Regions from separate parts of the Ensifer sp. ZNC0028 genome, predicted to be linked through region 2. Evidence: predicted binding sites of a transcription regulator. Region 2 holds the regulator's gene; the other holds the start of a gene.
What was found. Region 2 encodes LexA, which represses DNA repair genes until DNA is damaged. Its sites were predicted from a motif close to TGTTCNNNNTGTGTTCNG; they were not measured.
Positions count from the first base shown of each region.

Region 1 (4,598 bases), on a different contig from region 2:
GCCAGCATCAGCGAGCTGCCGTTGATATAGAGATGGATGTGCATCGTGCGGCCCTGCTCGTCGAGCGGATGCCGGTTGACTTCCTTGCCGCCGAAGGCGCGCTGGTAGAACTCGGAGGCCTTGGCGGCGCCATCGACCTGAAGATAGGGCAGAAGGCCGTTCAGGACCGGTGCCGGCTGCTGCGTCTGGGTATCCATATCGTTCTCCATCCTGTTTAAAGAGCCAGGACCGTGCTGGCCTGCCTCAAGGACGGACATGGAATGGTCGATCCGACATGGGGTCGAAAAAAAATTGCAGCCGGCTGAAAGACGGTTTTCAAGGGACGCAAACAGGGTTCGAGCCGATCGTCGATCGGCCCGATTGCGGGGTACCAAGATCGCTGGAAATCGATTCCGACCGCCGGGAATTAGAGGTCGATGATCGTGCCGCGACCGTCGTTCCAGATGCGCATCTCGCGCTGGCCCTGGGCGGGGCCTGCGGCAGCCGGGCGCACGGTGGCGCGGGCTGGCCTGAAGTTCAGCCGGGTGGCAATGGCGCTGCCGACCACGACAACGGCGGCGATGCCGGCAAGGGCCAGCGCCAGCGAGGCGGTAAGCACAAAGGCCGCGAACGTGATGGTCAGGGCTGCGGCCGTAAAGAGAACAGAGCGAATGCTTTGCATAATCGTCACCTTTCTGATGGCGATGTGGGGGCTCGCCTGCGGACTTGCAAGGGGCGGGCCCTCGAAAGGGGTGCGGCGGTTCGCCTCGTCTTGCGGAACGCGGCAAAGGCGGGCACAACTGAAGCATGAACAAATCGAGCGAACATCACCCGGTACGCCTGCGCCGCTCGGTGCTTTGCGTGCCGGCCGACAATGCCCGCGCGCTTGCCAAGGTCGCGGAACTTGCGACGGATGCTGCGATCTTCGATCTCGAGGATGCGGTAGCGCCCGAGTGCAAGGTGGAAGCGCGTGCGGCGCTGGTGCAGTATCTGACGACAAGCCGGCCGGATTGCGAGATCGTCATCCGCATCAATGCGATCGGCTCGGACTATGGTCAGGGCGATCTTGCTGCAGCGCTTGCGGCCAATCCCGACGCCATTCTGTTGCCGAAGGTCGAAAGCCCGGCGGATATCCAGGCGGCGGCCGACTGGCTCGACGAGAACGATGCGCCGGAGACGTTGCGCCTCTGGGCGATGATCGAGACGCCGCGCGGGGTGATCAACGCGCCTCTTATCGCCGAGGCCGGCCGCACCTTCAGCGGCAGGCTCGATTGTTTCGTCGTCGGCCTCAACGACCTGCGCAAGGAGACCGGCGTTCCGGATCGTCCGGGCCGGCCCTATCTCATCCCCTGGCTGATGCAGATCCTGCTTGCCGCGCGTGGCGGCGGGCTCGATGTCATCGATGCCGTGTTCAACGATTTTCGTGACGCTGCCACCTTTGACGAAGAATGCCGGCAGGGCCGCGACATGGGCTATGACGGCAAGATGCTGATCCATCCGGCGCAGATCGGCCCGGCGAACGAGCGCTTCGGCGTCGAGCAGATCGCCGTCGACGAGGCCCGCGCGATCATTGCCGCTTTTGCGCTCTCGGAAAATGCCGGCAAGGGCGTCATCAATTTGAGCGGACGCATGGTCGAGCGGCTGCATCTCGACCAGGCCGTAATGCTTGCCGCCAAGGCGGACCTCATCGAACAACGAAAGACAAGATCTTGAAACTCTACCGCTTCCTGACCGGTCCCGACGACGCCACCTTCTGCCACAAGGTGACGGCGGCGCTGAACCAGGGCTGGAGCCTGCACGGCTCGCCCACCTATGCCTTCAATGCCGATACGCAGCACATGCAGTGCGGCCAGGCGGTGGTCAAGGAGGTCGAGGGCAAGGATTACACCCCGGATATCAAGCTGTCGGAACAGTAGTGGCGCTGCCGTCAGTATCGGCGGCTGCCCCTCACCCTAGCCCTCTCCCCGCAGGCGGGGAGAGGGGACGTGCCAGCTCACGATGTCGCGGAACGGAGTTGCCGTCGGCGGGATGTCGGGGGCGTATTGTTGAGGCGAGTGGGTGCCGCGAGTCTCCTTCGCCCCGCTTGCGGGGAGAAGGTGGCCGGCAGGCCGGATGAGGGGCAAAGCGAAACGGTAAGCCCTGCTCTTTAAGTCACGCAATCCCGGACGGAAAACCGCTTCAACTTTCCTGGAATTGCTTAGCCGCCGACGTGCTCGACGCTCGCCTCGATCCGTTCCATGTCGTCGTCGGAGAGGCCGAAATGGTGGCCGATCTCGTGGATCAGAACGTGGGTGATGATGTCGCCGAGCGTCTCCTCGTTCTCCGCCCAGTAGTCGATGATCGGGCGGCGATAGAGGGTGATGCGGTTCGGAAACTGGCCGGTTTCCATGGTGAAGCGTTCGCTGATGCCGCTGCCTTCGAAGAGGCCGAGCAGGTCGAAGGGCGTTTCCAGCGCCATGTCCTCGAAAACGTCGTCGCTCGGGAAGTCGGCAACTTCGATGACAAGGTCGGTCGTCAGCTGGCGGAATTCCTGCGGCAGGTGGCCATAGGCCTCCAGCGCAAGCTGCTCGAAAGTGGTAAGCGTCGGTGCGTGGCGTTCCCGCCAATCATCGGTCTGGTCAATGCGGGCCATAGGCACTCCTTGTTGCCCTCCATATAGCGATTTTGCCTTTGTTTTTCGAGTGTTGAATTCCTTGACCACAGGGACAGGAATAAATTCTTAGAATTGGCTGTTGACTCATTTAGGAAGCTCTGGAATCTAATAGAACATAACATGAACATACTGATGGGAGTTGACCGTCATGGCCGACACAGCCGTGCAGCGGGAGACGGTACTTTCGCTCCGAGAAACCATAGCCAGGATCGAAAACCGTCGGCTTCCGGGCGTCGTGCGCGCCGCCAAGGCGGCCGATCCCGGCGGCTTCCGTCAGCGGGAAGAAGACGAGCCCGGCCGCAAGGCGCTGGCGCTCGGCGTTCCCGATCTGGACGATCTTCTCGAAGGCGGCCTGCCGCTCGAAGGCATGACGGAAATCCGCAATGCCGAGACGCGCGATGCGGGTGCTGCCGCCGGTTTTGCCGCAGCACTCGGCGTGCTCTGCCAACGGGCGCGGCTTGAAAAGGGCGAGCCGTCCGCCCCCGTTCTCTGGATCAGCCAGTCGATGGCTTCCAACGAGGCGGGCATGCCCTATGGCCTGGGTCTGAAGGCCTTTGGTCTCGATGTCCGCGGCCTCGTCTTCAGCCTGCCGCGCACGATAAAGGATGCGCTCTGGATCGCCGAGGCCGCACTTTCCGTGCCGAGCTTCTGCGCTGTCATCCTCGAAATTCGCGGCAACCCGGCTGCCCTGGCACTCAGCGAGAGCCGGCGCCTGCATGTGCGCTCGCGCGCCGGCCACGTCCCCCTTCTGCTTTTGCGCCAGTCCGGACACGAGGAGGCAAGCAGCGCTTTCTTCCGCTTCCTCGTCGAGCCGGCGCCGGCGCGCGAGCGACCGCTACCGGATGGATCGATGCTTCGCGGCAGCATCGGCCATCCCGTCTTTCACGTCATTGCCGAGAAGAGCAGGGCTCCTGCGCCGCTCGGCTTCTTCCTGGAGTGGAACCCCCATGACCGCCGCCTTTACCCCGTCGAGCCCCTACCAGCCGCTGCTGCGGCAGATCCACAACCAGCGCATTCTGTCGCTCGCCTTTCCGCATCTTCCGGCCGATCGGGTCGCGCGCAAGCGCTGGGGGAACTCGTGGCTTTCCCGCGGGCGTCCTGAGCATCCGCCCGTCGTCTTCGCCGACAAGGTGAAGAGCGCGATGCGTCTCGTTGCGCTCGATGGTTTTGCTGAAAAGCGTGGTTTTCACATCGGCCAGGGTGTCGCCGAAGCGCGGGCCATGTGTCCCGAGATCGACGTGCTGCCGGCCGATCCCGCCGCCGACCGGGCGCTGCTTGCAGGGCTGGCGGACTGGTGCAGTCGCTACACGCCGCTCGTCGCGCTCGATGGCGACAGCGGCCTCTTTCTCGACATCACCGGCTGCGCCCATCTTCTCGGCGGGGAAAAGGCGCTGCTCGACGATCTGCTCGCCCGCCTTTTTCATCTGGGCGTCGAGGCCCGGGCGGCGATCTCCTCGTCCGCCGGGCTCTCCTGGGCGGTGGCGCGTTTCGGCTCCGACGCTATCCTTGCCGAGGACGAGGCGGCGCGGGCGCTGGCGCCGTTACCGATGGCAGCACTCCGGCTGCCGCGGGAAACGATCGAAACACTTGGCCGGGTCGGGCTCAAGCAGGTTGGCGATATCATCGAGGCGCCGCGTGCGCCGCTTGCCCGCCGGTTCGGCGCGACCCTGCTTCTACGTCTCGACCAGGCGCTGGGGCGGGAGGACGAACCGCTGTCGCCGCGACTGCCCGTCGCCGCGCTTTCGGCAGAGCGCCGTCTCGGCGAGCCGGTCCAGGGCGAGGACGATATCTTGGGCCTGACGGAAGAACTGGCACTGCGGCTGAAGTCGGAACTGGAAAAGCGCGGGGAAGGCGGACGCCTGTTCGAGCTTCTGCTTTTCCGTGTCGATGGTGCGGTCTTCCGCATTGCCGCCGGCACATCCGCGCCGCTCAACGAGCCGCGGCGCGTCGCCGGTCTTTTCCGCGA
Region 1 is NZ_JTLA01000086.1:45,381-49,978, reverse strand. It holds gene L981_RS19945 (glyoxalase/bleomycin resistance/extradiol dioxygenase family protein) at 1-197, opposite strand, end outside; gene L981_RS19940 (hypothetical protein) at 407-661, opposite strand; gene L981_RS19935 (CoA ester lyase) at 787-1,692, shown strand; gene L981_RS19930 (DUF1737 domain-containing protein) at 1,689-1,895, shown strand; gene L981_RS19925 (metallopeptidase family protein) at 2,177-2,611, opposite strand; gene L981_RS35630 (ImuA family protein) at 2,781-3,734, shown strand; gene L981_RS19915 (DNA polymerase Y family protein) at 3,619-4,598, shown strand, end outside.
Region 1: L981_RS35630 (ImuA family protein) is a predicted target of LexA. The motif match lies at 2,742-2,759, and genes of this name have one in related genera.

Region 2 (4,598 bases):
AGGTGAGCGACTTCCGTCGGGACGCGGCGATAATAGCGGTAAATTCCGCTGGCTGGATGCTTCACGACGTAGCGGGAGAGATCGTCAGATCCCATGAATGAGCGCCTTTCAGAGCCTTTTGTGGTCCGAAAAGTACCCAAAATGTAACCAAAAAAGCAAGGTGCAGCGGGGAGGTCTGATCGCTGGCGCTTTCAAGATTGCAGCTAAGCTATTGAAAGGCCTAAAAGAAAAGGCCTGCACCGTGAGGTGCAGGCCTTTAGAAAGTGGCTCCCCGGGCCGGATTCGAACCGGCGACCTGTCGATTAACAGTCGAATGCTCTACCGCTGAGCTACCAGGGATCATCCGCGCCGCTGTTGTGCTGTGCGCTTCAGAAGTGAGGCTGCTAATACGCATGCTTTTCTGATTTGCCAAGCGCTTTTTTCAAAAAAAATGACAAGTTCCGTTGCGAGGCTGTGGAGAAGTCCCCAATTGTGGGAAAACACGCCGGATAGGGAATGATGAATAAAAACAGGAAGCAGATGCATTTCGGCATTGATCCGCAGACACGACAGATCGTGCTGGGCAAATGGCGCATCGCGCTGCCCGACTCTCCGCTCTTGCGCATCCTGCTGGGTTCGCTGCTGGTGTTCTGCGGTTTTCTCGGCTTCCTGCCCGTGCTGGGCTTCTGGATGATACCGCTGGGCCTGATCGTGCTTTCCCACGACATTCCCTCGGTTCGCCGCCGTCGTCGTCGCCTGGCCGTCTGGTGGGCGCGCTGGCGCGGGAAAACCAATTCCTCGAAGGGTTCCTGAGCCGAACGCCGTTTGCCGCTCCTCTTGTTGCGGGCAGGGGCCGTTCCCAGTCCTTCGGGCGGTCGCGGTTCGATTCCCGAATATTTCAAGAACCGCCGTGATGCTCAGGGCGAATGACCGGTTCGTCGCAGGCTTCCCCTCTGTTGGGGTACCCTCGAAAACTTTTCGGCAACCCATCAAACGCATAATGCGGTCTCGAATCAGGATGGGGACCGATGGCCAAAGCCACTACGAAACGTCGACGCCGCAGTTCGGGCAGAAGCAGCAGCAAGCAGGGCGGCATGGCGCCGTGGTATCTGGCCGCAGCGCTCACCCTTGGCGGCGTCATGGCCTATGACCATCGCGCCGAGTTGCGGCACTGGCCCGTGGTTTCCGATGTCGTGGCTTTTGCGTCGCGAACGGAAACGAAGCCGAAGCCTCCGCGTGCCGTTCCTGAAGCGCAGGAGCGCGTCGCGCATCAGGCGGACAGGCACAAGCCTAATCCGAAGCCCGACCCGGTCACGAAGGTCGCCCTGGCCGCACCGGTGCCGTCGGTGAATGTCGGCGTCACGCCGCCAACCCCCGTCGTGCGGCCGAATGAAGAGGTGAAGACGGCGTCCATCCGCACCGACCAGTTTTATTTCTGCGGCATTCGCAACGACAACTGCGTGATCGATGGCTCCACCTTCGTCTTTCATGGCGAGACGATCCGTGTCGCCGACGTCGATGCGCCGCGAATCCGCCAGGCAAGCTGCGACAAGGAGCGTTCGCGCGGCTTCTACGCCAAGCAGCGCCTGCGCGAGTTGCTGAACGCGGGCGACTTCAAGCTGGTTTCGGCAGGCGGGCGATCAGACGCCAAGGCCGGCGAAAAACTGCGCCTGGTTACCCGTGGCGATCAATCTCTTGGACGCGTGCTTGTCTCCGAGGGGCTCGTGCGCCCGTGGGATGGACGCCCGACGCCCTGGTGCTGAGATCAACCGGGAGCCGATCGGCGGGCATCGGCGATCGTTCTGTGGAAAGTATCTATCCAACAAATCGACGGCGCGTTTTTCAGAAAATGCCTCTTGCGGTTTTTCTGCAATCATTCTAAATCCGCGCCAACGCTTGGTTATCCGAGCTGTGAGGCCTCGTGGCGGAGTGGTGACGCAGAGGACTGCAAATCCTTGTACCCCGGTTCAATTCCGGGCGAGGCCTCCAAAAATCTCACCTCGTTTGAATTGGTTTGACGTTCTGCCTTAGGGCAGCGCGGGTCGTTTCGCGACCCCACGTCCGCGCAAGCCACGTCTCCTATGCCTCCGTCGGATCTTATCGCTTCGGTGAAATCGGTAGAGGGGGAACGATGACTCCGCTGAGATCAGCCGCATCGGTAGCGTCCGTCAACATTAAGAACGGAGGCAATGGCATCAATGAAAAAGAGACTGATCCTGACGGCGTTGGCGTGTTTTGCGGCGACCGCTATTGAGGCGCACGCTGACGACCTGGTTTTCCAGCTGAAGAACAACACCAGCGTGGTACTGACGAACTTCTATACGTCACCGGTCGGCGTCAATGAGTGGGAAGACGATGTTTTCGGTCGGCAGGTCCTGAACCCCGGCGAGAGCATGGAGATCACCATTGCCGACGGGCGGGACGTCTGCAAATACGACATGCGATTCGAATTCGAGGAGGGCTCGGCCCTCGATACGACCGAGGACACGCAGGATCTCTGCGAGCTCGGAGAATATACGATCCACGAATAGACAATCTGGATTTCACCCGAAATAGAAAGAGCCTCGCCAATTGCCTTGGCGAGGCTCTTTTTTGATTCGGTGTGCTGTCTGCAGCTCAATGGTAGCGGCGGATCAGCCCGACAAGCTTGCCCTGGATCTTCACGCGATCCGGTCCGAAGATGCGCGTCTCGTAGGCGGGGTTGGCGGCTTCGAGCGCAATCGACGCGCCCTTGCGACGGAAGCGCTTCAGCGTCGCCTCCTCGTCGTCCACGAGCGCCACGATGATGTCGCCGGGATTGGCCGAGTTGCCGTTGCGGATGATCACCGTGTCGCCATCGAAGATGCCGGCCTCGATCATCGAATCGCCCTTCACTTCAAGGGCGTAATGTTCGCCGCTGCCGATCATGTCGAGCGGCACGGTGATGTCGTGGGTGTTGTTCTGGATTGCCGAGATCGGAACGCCGGCAGCGATGCGCCCCATCACCGGGACGGAAACGGACGTGCTTTCGGCAACCGGGGCGGGCTTCGGCGCGGCAGGAGCGGCCGCCGGCGGCTTTCCAAGGCTGCCTTCGATCACGCTCGGCGAGAAGCCCCTGCGCGGCTGCTGCTGGCCGGCGGCGTAAGCTTCCGGAAGCTTGATGACTTCGAGCGCGCGCGCCCGGTTCGGCAGCCGGCGAATGAAGCCGCGTTCTTCGAGCGCGGTGATCAAACGGTGGATGCCGGACTTCGACGCCAGGTCGAGCGCATCCTTCATTTCATCGAATGACGGCGGTACGCCCGACTCCTTCATGCGTTCGTGAATGAACAGAAGCAATTCCTGTTGCTTGCGGGTCAGCATGGCACGTCGCTCCAGAGGCGTGAAACAAATCAAGAACAGACACTATCTGTTCCATATGTGTTCCGCAAGTGCCTAAAATTCCGTGAATTCAGGCAATTGGCCGCTTCTGCGGGTGTCTATCGGTCACTTTTGCGGGAGCAGGGCGCTTTTCGGCGACGGTTGCGTGCCAAAAACGCGCCGGCAGGCGCCAGTCGCGCAGCTGATTCGAGCGAATCGCGGGGCTCTATGAGGAGAGATTTAGGTCGCTTGCGAGGTCGAGCAGGCGTCCTCGAACTCCTTCACCGTCTCTGCGCTGTTGTCTTCCGGAAGCACCGCGTCGGCCGCGTCGGTCGCGACGGGCGTGTCGCCGTCATAAACGAAGGACTGGATGTAGAACGCCAGCGCGCCCTTCCACACGTTGCGTCCATCGATCTGGTGGCACGGCACGGCCCGTTCGAAATCGGTCTGGAGTTCATCCACCGTCGCAGCGCTGAGCTTGACGTCAGGCATATTGGGCGATGCGACTATCGAAGCGAGAAGCAGGGCGGCAAGCACGGGGAACGTCCACTTGATGAAGGGGGTGGCACTACAGGGTGGGAAACGATGTGAACCGTGCTTTCGTTCCGAAGTCCAGCAAGCATGGCGATCACTCTGCCGTGTTCAACAGCTCTTTGCCTGCAGGCTGTGTCTGATTTGCGCCAGCCGCTGCACCTCGAGTTCATCTTGACCGTTCCTCTTGCGACGGGCGAAGAACGCACTGGCACTATCGGCTCTGGGGCCGGGGGTGGGGGATGCGCAAAAATCCCTGCGAGGAAGGGGCTTCACCGTCTCGACAGGAGGTCAAAAAAAGATAACTTTGCGTGGAAAGTGGGGTAATTGCATGCGTAGATTGTCGTTGGTGGTGCTCGGTCTGTTGCTCACGGCCGGAGCGGCGTCTGCTGAAGAAGGGCGTTCGAACATCTGGAAACGGATCAACGCCTGGACGGTGGGTTCCGATCCTTCCCTGGGAGGCTCGTGTTACGCCGCGACGAGCTATGATGCGGGTGCGATCCTTCGTATCGGCTTTTATCCGCGGGGGTCGGCGAACCTGGCGTTTCTTTCGATCGGCAATGCCGACTGGAAATCCATCGAGCCGCAGCGGGAATACGATGTCGCCTTGCAGCTCGACCGTGGTCGCCAGTGGCCGGCCGTTGCGTTCGGCGTCGATCTTACCGGCGCCAAGGCCCTCGTCGTCAACTTTTCCAACACCGACTTCTTTACCGAATTCGTTCGCAAGAACACCTTGGCGCTGGCCTTCGAGG
Region 2 is NZ_JTLA01000035.1:16,711-21,308, forward strand. It holds gene L981_RS09155 (DUF6538 domain-containing protein) at 1-95, opposite strand, end outside; tRNA gene L981_RS09160 (tRNA-Asn) at 265-339, opposite strand; gene L981_RS09165 (hypothetical protein) at 499-792, shown strand; gene L981_RS09170 (thermonuclease family protein) at 1,008-1,742, shown strand; tRNA gene L981_RS09175 (tRNA-Cys) at 1,895-1,968, shown strand; gene L981_RS09180 (hypothetical protein) at 2,178-2,510, shown strand; gene lexA (transcriptional repressor LexA) at 2,596-3,318, opposite strand; gene L981_RS09190 (hypothetical protein) at 3,556-3,807, opposite strand; gene L981_RS09195 (hypothetical protein) at 4,082-4,598, shown strand, end outside.